Regions from separate parts of the Peribacillus sp. NPDC097198 genome, predicted to be linked through region 2. Evidence: riboswitches for the same ligand, from Rfam matches in the RefSeq annotation. Region 2 holds a riboswitch; the other holds the start of a gene.
What was found. A riboswitch is a leader RNA that binds a small molecule or an ion and turns the genes downstream of it on or off. The one in region 2 is predicted to bind thiamine pyrophosphate.

Region 1 (6,529 bases), 270 kb from region 2:
GAAATTCCTGCGATAGCAGCTGAATAGTAATCCTCCGTAATTCCGCAGAAGACCCCAATCAAGGCCGTCGACATACAGCCGGTGCCGGTCACCTTTGTTAAAAGAGGGTTTCCATTATCGATGATGGACGTACGTGAAGAGTCACTAACGGCATCCTTGGCTCCACTCACGACGACAACACTCTTCAGTTTTCTAGCAGCACGTAGGGATAGTTCTGCATTACTCATGGAAAGCGGTCCTGAATCGACCCCTCGCGTTACGATATCGCCTCCCATTAGCCGATGGACTTCACTTGCATTGCCGCGAATAATCTGGACAGTCATTGAATCGAGCAGTTCCATCGCTTTCTCTGTTCGGTAAGGGGTGGAACCGACGCCCACAGGATCTAAAATTACGGGTATATGGCAATCGTTCGCTGTTTTCCCGGCAATCGCCATCGCCTCCAAGGAAACATCATCCAGTGTACCTAAGTTAATCACCAGTGCTTGTGCCAGTTTGACCATGTCCGCCACTTCTTTTGGATTGGAAGTCATAACGGGAGAACCACCAATTGCCAGGGTAGCATTGGCACAATCATTTGCAGTAACAAAGTTGGTGATTTGGTGGACGAGTGGTTGTTTCTTTCTCACTCTGCCAAATAAGTCTGCAACGGATGTATTCATGTGAAATCACTCCGTTCCTTTTTATAAAATTGATGGAAATGGTGAACGGGTCCGTGTCCCTTACCGAGTTCTAAGCTATTTCGTATCGCTTCTGAAATATAGATTTTCGCTTGTTCAATGGACGTCGCTAAAGGAAGTCCATTAGCAAGATTAGATGCAATGGCAGAGGAAAGGGTACAGCCAGTTCCATGCGTATTTTTCGTATGAATGCGTTCACCCTTGATCCAAGAGAACTCCTTGCCATCATAAAAGAGGTCATTTGGATTTCCTACTGCATGTCCTCCTTTCAGTAAAACAGCCTTCGGACCCAGTTCCAGAATAGCGGTACATGCCTTATAAAAGTCCTGCTTCGTCCGAATCGGGAATCCGGTAAGGACCTCTGCTTCCGGTATATTCGGTGTGACAAGTGTAGCAAGTGGAAGTAAATCGATTTTTAACGACGAAACGGCCCTCTCATCTAACAGATGGTGTCCACTTTTGGAAATCATGACAGGATCAAGGACGACGATAGCCGGTTTAAATAATTTTAGTGAATGGGCGACGGTTTCGACCGTCTCCTTTGATCCAAGCATCCCTATTTTTACTACGTCGACACGAATGTCTTCAAAAACGGCCGCAATTTGGTCGGTAATCACAGCGAGATCGATGGGCTGTACAGATCGAACTTCCAAGGTATTCTGCGCCGTAACGGCGGTGATAACAGACATGCCATAAACCCGATGGGCCGAAAATGTTTTTAAATCAGCTTGGATGCCGGCTCCGCCCCCAGAGTCAGATCCGGCGATCGTTAGTGCCCTTTTCATAAAAAAACCCCTTCATATAATGATTTTTTAAGAGAACTTTCAATAAAAGAAAGCCTATAATTGCGCCCGTTAAAGAACTAAGAAGAAAAGCTGGCAGAAAACCAAAAAGTGCCGCTTTTTTTCCCAATAATAAAAGCGCGATCGGATAACAGGCGATGGATCCGAGAATGCCTGTCCCCACTATTTCTCCCAAGCAGGCGTGTCCCATCCTTCTTGTTTTTTGGTAGAGGAAGGCCGCCAGCAGGGCACCAACCATGCTGCCCGGAAATGCAAAAATGGAACCTGTACCTGTCATGTTCCTGAGAAGGGATACTAAAAAGGCCTGTGTCACAGCAAAACCCGGCCCCAACATAACGGCTGTCATGACGTTGGTTACATGTTGAATAGGAAACACCTTCGCAAAACCAACAGGGATGTAAACGAATGAGCTAGTCAGTGTAGTGATGGCCGTGAACAAGCTAGTCAACGTCATTTTCCGTAACAAGTTACCAGTACCTAGCATTCAAAGCGGCCAAACCTGTTCGTTGTGAACCATGTCCCAAAATAAATATTCATATCGGGAGGTCATTAAAAAGTGTTTCTCTAATCTTTTCAATTCCCTTTCAGGCATATCTTCCGTCAGTTCGTCTAACAGCTTGGCCAACCATTTGTGCGCATCTGCGAATTCGGGGGATGCATACGATTGAATCCAAGCGATATAACGATTTGTTTCTAGTGCTGTACCATTTTGTTCTTTTAATATCGAGCCAATTTCATAGTAATCCCAGGCACAAGGAAGTAAGCAGGCAATAAGGTCGGCTAAAGTTCCATGATGGGCAGCATTGAGCATATAACCTGTATAGGCAAGGGTAATCGGAGTGGGTTCGGTATTTTCCAATTCCTCAGAACTAATTCCGAACTCCTTGCAGTAGCTCCTATGCAAATCCATTTCTACCTGTAGAGTCTCATTTAAAATACTCGCAAATTTGGTCATGATCTCAAGGTTAGTGGCCTTGATGGTCCCTAAGGCAAAAAGCTTGGCATAATCCATAAGATAGATATAGTCCTGCTTTAAGTAATAGGCGAATTTCTTTTCTGATAGTGTCCCGTTTCCAATTGCTTGAACGAAAGGATGAGTATGATTCTTTTTCCAAATTTCTTTTGAACGTTCGTGGAGTCTAGCACTGAAAGTTTTCATTTGGGTTTTCGTCATGATTTTTCCCCCTTATAATTCATTCACATACAAAGGAGGGGAGTGTCCAAAAATGAAGAACAGCCGCTTTCATATAGAAAGCGGCTGTTCTAGGAATGTACGAATCCCTTTTTCAACCTGCTTTCCTCCGCTGGTATGACCAGATCAGGTACAAAGGGTTTGATTCTCAGCCTATTAATGGCTCCCCTAGCAGTTTATTATTCAATTAAACGAAAACCCCGTTCCTGAAAACGGAACGGGGCAGATGGATGAAGTCAAATATACGACGACGATATCATCCACTTTCCTCCGCCGGCATCACCCGGATCAGGTTCAAAGGGTCCGGAACATCATTCCATCTCAGTCTTATAGAAGACTCCCCTAGTGGTATTTCGTATGTGATTATTGTCATCATATCAGATAAAAAGGAAAATGCAACCTTTGAATCCAATAGAATTTTATGAGTATTTTGTGGCGTGAAAGGGGTAGTAGGATAAAATCCCCAATGGTAAATGGAGCATACCTAACCCACGGTCAATTGGAGGGAAATATAGTTATTAGCAAAATAGGGATATGGTCTTACCTTGTGCTAAAAGGGCACACGGAAAAATAATATAAAAATTAAAAATTATTTGAATGTAATTGACTTATCCTTGCAAGTGGGATAAAATCATGTCAAAATCATTTATATTCTGTATTCTTATCCAGAGAGGTGGAGGGACTTGGCCCTATGAAACCTCGGCAACAGACCCATCGGGGAACTGTGCTTCTTCCAACAAGCAATCGCTTGGAAGATAAGAAGAGACGAACGGACCTCTGTCGACCTCTTCTTGGATTAGAAGGGGTTTTTATTTTTGTCAAATAGGGTTTAAGAATCCCATACAACAGGTATATATATTTTGGCTTTAGCAAAGCCTATAAGATTAGGGGCATTATATGTGGAAAATATGAATAAAAGGAAAGGGGCCATTCATATGGCAGAGTTTTTCGAGAAAAAAGAACAGAGGAGAGCATTGTTGATAGAAGAACTATTATCAAATGGTGTATACAAAACCTCTGATGAAAAGCATCTCTATGATGCTCCATTAAAAGCTCTTGAAGATGAATATAAGATCGTTATAGATAGATCAGGTAATGAGTCACCTCCAGAGTGCATGACTTAGTTAACCTATAGTGAACAATCAAAGAGAAAAAGCATTTGCTGTGTAAAAGCGAATGCTTTTTCTCTTTGAACTGACATAAAAAGTACAAAATATAAAAATATAATGGGTATTTTGTCACATTTCACTAGTGAAATAACATATTTAAAACATGTAAAATGATTGATTTCGCCTAGTGCTTTGGTTATGATAAAAATGTAAAATAATTGAAAAATAGGAAGTGATTATATTGAAGCCTCCTCATATAACAACAGTTGAAAAAATTGAAGAAAAACGAAAAGAAATGATTATGTTAGCAAAAAATTATGGTTTGACAAGCAGGATGACCATTCAAGCAAGTCAAGAGTTGGATTCTTTATTGAATGCGGTCACACATATAAAATTCCTGGGAGTTTGTCGCGAATAATCAGTACATCCCAGACCATTCAAATCCAGGCAATCGCCTTTTGCAATGGAAGTCATGTAGTGACACGTTTACCAAGAATGACCAAATCGCGTTCCACTCCATCGAGTTCTGCTATTTTCGGTAAATGCGCCCATTTTTCAAAACCGAATTTTGAAAAAAGCTTAATACTTGGTACATTGTGTGCGAAAATAAATCCAAGAAGTGTCTTAATCCCTATCTTCGGACTCGCCTCTATAGCCTTTTGGATTGAAAGTTGTCCAATTCCTTTCCCACGGAACTCCTCATCTATATAGATGCTAATTTCAGCGGTAAAATCATATGCGGGTCTACCATAAAAAGATTGAAAACTCATCCATCCAGCTGTTTTTCCATCATGTATGATCATATATAATGGCCGTTTGAGAATATGATGTTCCTCAAACCATTTGAGCCGTGATTCTACTGTAACTGGTTCTGTATCCGCAGTGACCATCCTCGAAGGTACTGTAGAATTGTAAATTTCGATAATTTTAGGCAAATCCTCAAATACTGCTTCCCTGAATTCTGTAAACTCCTTCATCATTAAGCTCCAATCCATTTATTATGGCATTCCAATCACCAGTACAGGTGCATCATGCAATTTAATTTTTATTAAGTTATTCAAATGTTAGGCTTGTCCTCTTTTTGGGTATTTAAAAATAAAATACTTCCTAGTGAATACAAAAGGAGAAGCAAAACAAATGAAGAAAATCGTTGGCTTATTTTTTATTGTACTTGTTATTTGTTTAGTTGCCTATGCGTTTCAGGCAGTAGATGCGAAAAACGATCAAAGAGTCATGGCATTTGGAGATTCTTTGACTTATGGAAAGGGCGATAAAGAAGGGGAAGGATATATTGATGACTTGAAACATAAAACGAATGATTCCGATTCAGAAAAAGTCCAATTCTGGAATTATGGTATTAGAGGTCAGGAAACGGACGGTGTCATTAAACAGCTCGAAGATCTTGAGATTAACACAAAATTGGATAAGGCTGACACATTTATCGTCTATATCGGAATCAATGATTTAATTAACAGTAATGGTGGAAACTTAAAAAAAATCAATGATCAAAAGATAAATGATGAAAAGAAAGAGTATGTACAACATTTAGATAAAATTCTTTCTGAGCTTCTAAAGAAAAATAATAAAGCTGATATCTTGGTGATAGGGTTATATAACCCCAATAAAGACGACTTGAAATTAGAAAACCATATTAGTGATTATAATCATTCGATTCAAAAGATGGTGGACAAGGATAGTAGACTAAAGTATATCCCTACAAACGATTTATTCGAAAACAAAGATAAAAAAGCATACTTCAGTGATGAAATTCATCCAAATGAAGAAGGCTATCAGCTTATAACCAATCGAATCTTAGATAAATATGATTTTAAATAAGAACGATAAAAGGGCATGGAAACTTGATTTCCATGCCCTTTTAGGTTTATTTATCGGGGGCGGATTTCTGGTTGGTTATGTTTCTGATGGTGCCTCCGCCTGTGGAAACTGTAAGTCATGGAGCTGCCGATAGCGACCATTATTTAGTAGCAGTTGTTCGTGCGTTCCATTTTCTTGAATTACCCCTTTTTCAAGAACGACAATTTGATCTGCCTTTTGAACGGTTGATAACCGATGGGCAATGACGATTGAAGTCCGGTTCTCTAATAGGTTGGATAACGCTTCCTGAATCAGATGTTCGGATTCCGTATCGAGCGATGCCGTCGCCTCATCGAGAATGATGATTTGGGGATTCTTCAAAAGGGCCCTGGCGATGGCAATCCGTTGCTTTTGGCCACCAGAAAGTTTGACCCCACGTTCTCCGATTTGTGAGTCATATCCTTTTGGGAACGTCTTGATGAAATCATGAGCATATGCCGCCTTAGCCACTTCGATAATTTCCTCGTCCGTTGCGTCGAGTTTACCATAGGTTATATTATCGCGGATGGTCCCGGTAAACAAAATGATGTCTTGCGAAACAACCCCCATTTGGCTCCGTAAAGATTTGAGGGTGAGATCACGAATATCATGGCCATCCATTTTTATTGTCCCTTGTTGGGGGTCATAGAAACGAATTAAAAGGCTGGTAATCGTTGATTTCCCTGCCCCGGATGAGCCGACAAGAGCGGTTACCTGTCCTGCTTTTATCATCAGGTTAAGATTTCGGAGTACTGGTACCCCCTCGACATAAGCGAAATCAATTCCTTGAAATTCGATTTGTTTCGTGATTTTGGGAACATTAATTGCTGTCTTTTTGTCCTGGATTCCAGGTTGTGTCTCCATTATTTCGGTGATCCGTTCAAAAGCTGC
Region 2 (6,529 bases):
TTTCGGGCGTTCTTGTTTTGAATCCCCCTTCACCGCCACCCCCGATGATATGAACATGGGCATCGATAAAACCTGGTACAATGATTCGACCGTTCGCGTCAATCACTTGCATTTCAACGAAATTGGCAGGGACGTCGATATTATCCTCGATGAAGCCAATCTGTTTTCCAACCAACAAAATGTCTTTCTTACCTATGTATTCCGGCGTATAAACCTCACCATTCTTTATCAGTGTCAGCATAGGGCCAAACTCCCTCCAAGTTTAAAAATTCTAATAGGTTTCAAAACAATATACGCGGGTAAATATACACCATAACCCAATTACATGAATTCAAAAGAACTTAACTTAGTTTTTCTATCTTATAAGTATTACGGCACAAACATTTAATTATATAAAAATTAAAGGAGTAAACAACCATGAACAAAGTAATTTCTGCTGATATTAAAACAAATACACGATTATCCATGCGTCAAATCATGAACTTATATCAAGTGACAAAAGAATTCAAAGGAAACATCTACTTTATCTGCAATCATAAAATGGTCGATGCCACAAAACTTTCTACATTTGTATCATTCGTTCTCATCCTACAAGAGTGTGTGGATATGAAAGTGATCCTAGAAGGACAAAATGTACATGCAATGCTGGAAAAGGTTCAGGCCATTTGTAAAGAAAATGATGAAAAATTAGGATTTCACTCCAACCAAACAGTTGGGATTTAATATACGATAAAAAAATTACATATAAATGAGGTGTATAGATATGAGAACCATTTTAATGATTATCGGGGCTATCGTCGTAATCGGTTTAGTTGTAAATTTCATCTTTTAATGAGGGAAAAAAGCTGTCAATCATGACAGCTTTTTTTCGTTTATTGGGAATATGGATATATCCCAATCATCACCAAGGAAAATCCCATGTTTTCCACTTACCAAGCCCCTCCTTGATTTCATTTCCCTTATCAATCCAATATTGCTTCCTTTCCGCTTCTTCTTCCTTTTTCTGCTGTTCTGCTATCAATGGTCCGATGTCTTCTGCATGAAATGATTCAGCCGTTTCGTTCTGTAAGGCCTGAGCCATGATTTTTTGAAAGATGAGTGTACTTCCTTGGCTGCTGTTAGTGGTTAAATAATGTTCTTTATCCGTTTTATCGTAGCCAGCCCATACAGCTCCTACTAAAGAAGGGGTGTATCCCACGAACCATTGATCCTTCACACCTGATATGCCTTCGATCGGGACCTGTGTGGATCCTGTCTTTCCTGCGATTTCATAGCCAGAGACCGCGGCATTTTTAGCCGTTCCATAGTTAACTGTCCCAAGAAGCATCGCATTCATCTTATCGACGACATCCTTCGAAGCCACCTTTGTCTTCTTTTCCTTCCAGGCTGCTATTTCTTTCCCATCCGTGTCTTCTATTTTTATAATGGCATGCGCTTCGTTTCGCTTTCCTTCATTTGCAAACGCCGCATAAGCTCCTGCCATTTGGAGTGGGGACACCCCTTTATCCATCCCGCCTAAGGCTATCGATAGATTTCGGTCATTTTTTTTGTCATAAGGAATCCCAAACCGTTTGAGCGCATCCAGCCCCTTGTCGATTCCAATTTCATTCAGGAGCCAAACGGTTGGCACATTCAAGGAATTCATCACGGCTTCATACATTGGGACCTCCCCTTTATAAGTGCCGCTCAAATTCGATGGTTCATAATTCCCGAACTTCATCTTCTCATCTTTTAAAGAGTCGGTCAGTTCATATCCTTCTTCAATTGCCGGTGTATAGACAGCGAGCGGTTTAATCGACGAACCAGGAGATCTTTTCAGTTGCGTCGCCCGATTATATCCCATGAATTGATGCTCGCCCCTCCCCCCAACAAGGGCCTTAATGCCGCCTGTTTTAGGATGAAGAAGGACAGTTCCACTTTGCACCAATATGTCATTGCTTGTCCCAGAAGGGAAATTGGCATCCTGGCTATAGACTGATTCGGCTGCCTGCTGCATCGATTGATCTAACGTGGTATATATTTTATAGCCCCTAGTGAGTAATTGCTGGAGCTCCAATCCATACATGGTGGAGGCTTCAGATAGGACATGGTCTATATAATAAGGATACTTCCCTTTTAAAGGATCTGTATCTTCACCTAACTGCAGCGATACTTCATCCTTTTTGGCAGAAGCCGCTTCCTCTTCGGTCAAATATCCGTGTTCGGTCATTCTAGACAGTACCAAATCCCGTCGTTTAACCGCCCCTTCTGGATTTTTGTACGGATCGAGCTTGGAAGGCAAGTTAATGACCCCAGCAAGCAAAGCCCCTTCGGCGACGGTTAACTCAGAAACATCTTTTGAAAAATATATGTTCGCTGCCTTTTTGAGTCCCCATGCTCCATGTCCAAAATAAACTTGATTCACATACATTTCCAAAATTTCATCCTTTGTATACGTACGTTCCAATTCTTGAGCGATGAAAAACTCTTCTATCTTTCTTTTCAAGGTCCGATCTGATTCAAGCATGGTGATTTTTACAAGTTGTTGGGTAAGTGTGCTCCCGCCTTCAACAACGCTTTTCGCCTTGACATTTTTCACCATCGCACGCATGATCGCTTGATAATCTATGCCATGATGTTCATAAAAACGGTGATCCTCAATGGATACGACCGCTTGAATGAGATGTTCCGGGATCTCCTCTATCGCGACGCCTTCCGATTTATTAGCCGTGACGGTACTGGCTAAGTTCCCATCCTCGTCATAAATCTTGGTCGGTTGCTGAAGTTGATCCTGGAGATTGCTTATATCCACAGTTTGTTTAAAATATATGAACAAACCGGCTCCCACTACGACAATGATTGATATAATTATAAGACCTATTTTCAATAACGCTCTCATTTGTACCCCCATTTTCCCAGATGCGACATGCTCCATTAAAAATATTTTGCCCTTTTTATGAAAGAAAACTCTTGCAATGGCTAAAAGGGAAAACAAATTCCACAACATTTTTCCCCTTATCCTTTTCCATACAAAGTGCCTACAATATTTCTCCCTTTCATGCCTAGTCTTTTCTTTTTCCATACCCTTTACCCACATTTATAAATCAATATACACCTGAAAAAGGCATGAAACCAATAAAAACGGGTATATAACCTATAATGACAAATTATGGGGAGAGATGATCTTAGATGAAACAATTAAAACGTATCGTCGCCGCTTATGATGGAAATGAAGAGAGCAACCGCGCAGTGGAATATGGAGCTTCATTAAAAAAGGCCTTTCCGGAAGCTGAATTGACCATTGTTCAAGTTCTGAATCCAAAAGGTGAAAGCCGCATCATCGAGAGTGCATCCGCTCCTGGGTTCGTACCGGCAGCAGGATTTTATGTCGACCCTTCACAAACGCATCCCGTAACAGAAGTAGAACAACAAAGTCAAATGCACATGAACGATACTCCCACCGTTCATGAAAACAATGTGAGGATGGCTGAAAGCAATATGATGAGATTGCTCAGTGAATGCCAGGTTAATGGAAATATCGAGATTTTAGAGGGAAATGCCACCGATAGCATATGTGACTATGCAAAGCGGGCGAATGCCGATTTAATCATCGTCGGCAACAGTGCAAAAAGCGGCCTGGAAAAGTTCTTCCTCGGAAGCACCAGCAGTTCCATAGCCAAGCAGGCACCTTGCTCGGTATTTATTGCAAAATAATGGAGAAAAGGGCCGGCTCATAATTGAGCCGGCCCTTTTTATAGGTCTGTCCTTAGATGACTTTCTTCAACAAGACATTCGAAGCAGCCGAATAAAGCACCATTACCACGATTGCTGATAAAATAAAACTAAACAGCATATATGTCCCATTGTAAATCAAGGAATAGAGGACGACTGGTTGCCCGTTTGGCGCATATTCCCCAAAGAAAACGATACCTGCTGTAAAATGGCAAAGAAACCTCAGGAAGCTCCCCACAAACATGCCACAAACCGCATATATATCCCCTCTTAACCGTTTTCCCCCTTTACGGTTATTCACAAATTTATTCATGAACAACCCGGATAATCCCACGGCGGTAAAAGCAAGAAAATATTCGATAAATCCTTGAAGCGGCGTTGCCAGAAATGCCAAACCAGTGGCAATCTGCAAAAGCCCCAATAGTAAACCGGTGGCCATTCCGCCCTTGATTCCCCAACGATAGGCCATTAAGAATATCGGCACCATGGCAATGGAAATCGATCCCCCCTGTGGCCATATCCTTGCAAAAACAAAACCGGAGACTATATCCAGCAGTAATGCCAATGCAGAAAAAATCGCGACCTCTGTCATGAATAATGTTTTATGTTTCATCATCTCTCACCCTTCTCCACGTGCAAAAGTGCCCATGAGTCCCGTGTCGCTTTTTTGGCATGCAAAAAAGCAACACCAGGGCGGTAATGGATGCCCAGTATTGCTATCCAAAACCACATCCCTACGCTAGTACTAACTAACAGGTTCATAGGGTCTGAACTCAACCGTTCACTCTCAGCCATCTTGGCTCCCCTTGTGGAAGTATTTAATTTTTGTTCCTCGGTTAGAATATACTACTAGTTTCTCTAATTGACAAGTAAATAACACGATTATATCCACGAGTATTTTTCCCTATTACTGGTTATATTTTTTCATCCAGCCAACTTCTTTACACGTCCTCAATACACATGCCATATGCCAAGTTAGATGGATAAAGACGACAATTTTTCTATAGACTCACTAGGGTTCAATTTGATATCTTTATAAAGGTTATTTTGCACGAGGGGGAAAAGACATGGATAAACATTCAATTTCTGCAGAAAAGGGCGCCTATATCAGTATAGCCGCATACATATTCTTGTCGGCCCTCAAATTAACGTTTGGTTACTTTGGAGACTCGAAAGGACTTTGGGCAGATGGTTTAAACAACACGACCGATATCATTGCCTCTGTCGCTGTATTAATAGGTTTAAAAATATCAAAGCGACCACCGGATAAAAATCATTCATACGGTCATCTGAGAGCTGAAACCGTAGCGTCTTTGGTTGCCGCCTTCATTATGATCACCGTCGGATTACAGGTCATATACAGCGCCATCGAATCATTCTTTTCGCAGGACGCGACAGTTGTACCGAATATGTTCACAGCTTATGTCGCTTTATTCTCCGCCATCTTCATGTACGGGGTTTATCGTTATAACTTGGCTTTAAGCAAAAAAATAAACAGCGCCTCCATCCATGCTGTCGCACAGGACAACCGTTCTGATGCTCTGGTCAGTATCGGTGCTTTCGTAGGTATTATCGGTACCACAATCGGCATAGACTGGTTGGATGCGGTTGCCGCTTTAGTGGTAGGCCTGATGATCTGCAAAACGGCTTGGGATATTTTCCACGACGCTTCACTTTCCTTGACCGACGGTTTCGATGAACAGCATCTCCAACAAATAGGTCAAACCATCCTGTTGACGGATGGGGTGAAAGACATGAGTGAAATTAAAGCACGGATGCATGGGAATGAAATTCTGGTTGAAACTACCGTGCATGTCAATCCGCTCTTGACCGTCATCCAAAGTCATGACATTACAGTGAAAGTTGAAGAAAACTTATTAAAGGAACATGACATCAAACATGTCATTGTCCATATCGAACCCTATACATTTCAAAAAAAAGGTACCCGTCAATAATGAACGGTGCCTTTTTTATATGTGTAAACCCCCTATTAATACAATGTTTACCTAATATAAACAAAGCCTTTCCCCTTTTACCGATCATTTACCGCATGAATGAGTATTTAAAGAACGCTTTTAATCTGTTATTATTAAAACCATATATTGCATTTTGGAATTATATTCTAATTCATTCATAATTAAGTAAGATAAATTCATTTTCCTACACATGGAGGGCAAAATGGTATTGAATCGAGAAATGACTCTTCACTTCCTATCTTCTCATAAAACTACTATCCTTACCGAATGGAAAGAGCGATTAAAGCATTTATCAGATGGCTATATAGAATATTTTGAAGAAGAAATAGAAAAAATTCTAAATTCACTGATGAAACAACTGAAAAATACAGATACTAACATAGATGATATGCTGAAGGATTTAGGGGAAAAGATTTCAGCCGGCCGGGTTAAACAGCATTTGAATATGGATATGTTCTTTTCCATAACCTCTACCGGAAGATCGATCATCATTGATCAATTTCTCGCTTACGAAGCCATCAAAGGAGAACTATCTGCGGTTATCCACCAAATAAATGCGTACTTCGATAAACTCATTTATTTCGCTTTATCCAGTTATACCGATTTAAAGACGAAGCAGGTTGCGGAGCAATATCAGCTGATCAATCCAAATCATAAAGACCGTTTGACCCTTTTAGGCCAGATGACATCAAGTTTTGTCCATGAGTTCCGGAATCCCCTTACTTCCATCATGGGTTTCATTCAATTATTACAAGCCGAACAGCCAGAGATTAAGTATCTGGACATCATTTCAAAGGAATTGGATCAGCTTAATTATCGGATTACACAATTTCTTAACCTTT

Region 1: another riboswitch for thiamine pyrophosphate. It lies ahead of tenA (thiaminase II); the one in region 2 lies ahead of thiT (energy-coupled thiamine transporter ThiT).

The regions. Positions count from the first base shown of each region.
Region 1 covers NZ_JBIWDO010000002.1:463,624-470,152, forward strand. Annotated here, with positions in the region: gene thiM (hydroxyethylthiazole kinase) at 1-662, opposite strand, end outside; gene thiD (bifunctional hydroxymethylpyrimidine kinase/phosphomethylpyrimidine kinase) at 659-1,465, opposite strand; gene thiW (energy coupling factor transporter S component ThiW) at 1,434-1,967, opposite strand; gene tenA (thiaminase II) at 1,968-2,657, opposite strand; TPP riboswitch at 2,763-2,855, opposite strand; TPP riboswitch at 2,924-3,029, opposite strand; SAM riboswitch class I at 3,334-3,437, shown strand; gene ACIQXQ_RS05360 (Fur-regulated basic protein FbpA) at 3,536-3,799, shown strand; gene ACIQXQ_RS05365 (aspartyl-phosphate phosphatase Spo0E family protein) at 4,026-4,202, shown strand; gene ACIQXQ_RS05370 (GNAT family N-acetyltransferase) at 4,255-4,764, opposite strand; gene ACIQXQ_RS05375 (DUF459 domain-containing protein) at 4,922-5,620, shown strand; gene ACIQXQ_RS05380 (ABC transporter ATP-binding protein) at 5,696-6,529, opposite strand, start outside.
Region 2 covers NZ_JBIWDO010000002.1:193,946-200,474, reverse strand. Annotated here, with positions in the region: gene iadA (beta-aspartyl-peptidase) at 1-241, opposite strand, end outside; gene ACIQXQ_RS03985 (hypothetical protein) at 418-723, shown strand; gene ACIQXQ_RS03980 (transglycosylase domain-containing protein) at 902-2,878, opposite strand; gene ACIQXQ_RS03975 (universal stress protein) at 3,169-3,693, shown strand; gene thiT (energy-coupled thiamine transporter ThiT) at 3,746-4,327, opposite strand; TPP riboswitch at 4,426-4,528, opposite strand; gene ACIQXQ_RS03965 (cation diffusion facilitator family transporter) at 4,779-5,666, shown strand; gene ACIQXQ_RS03960 (histidine kinase N-terminal domain-containing protein) at 5,890-6,529, shown strand, end outside.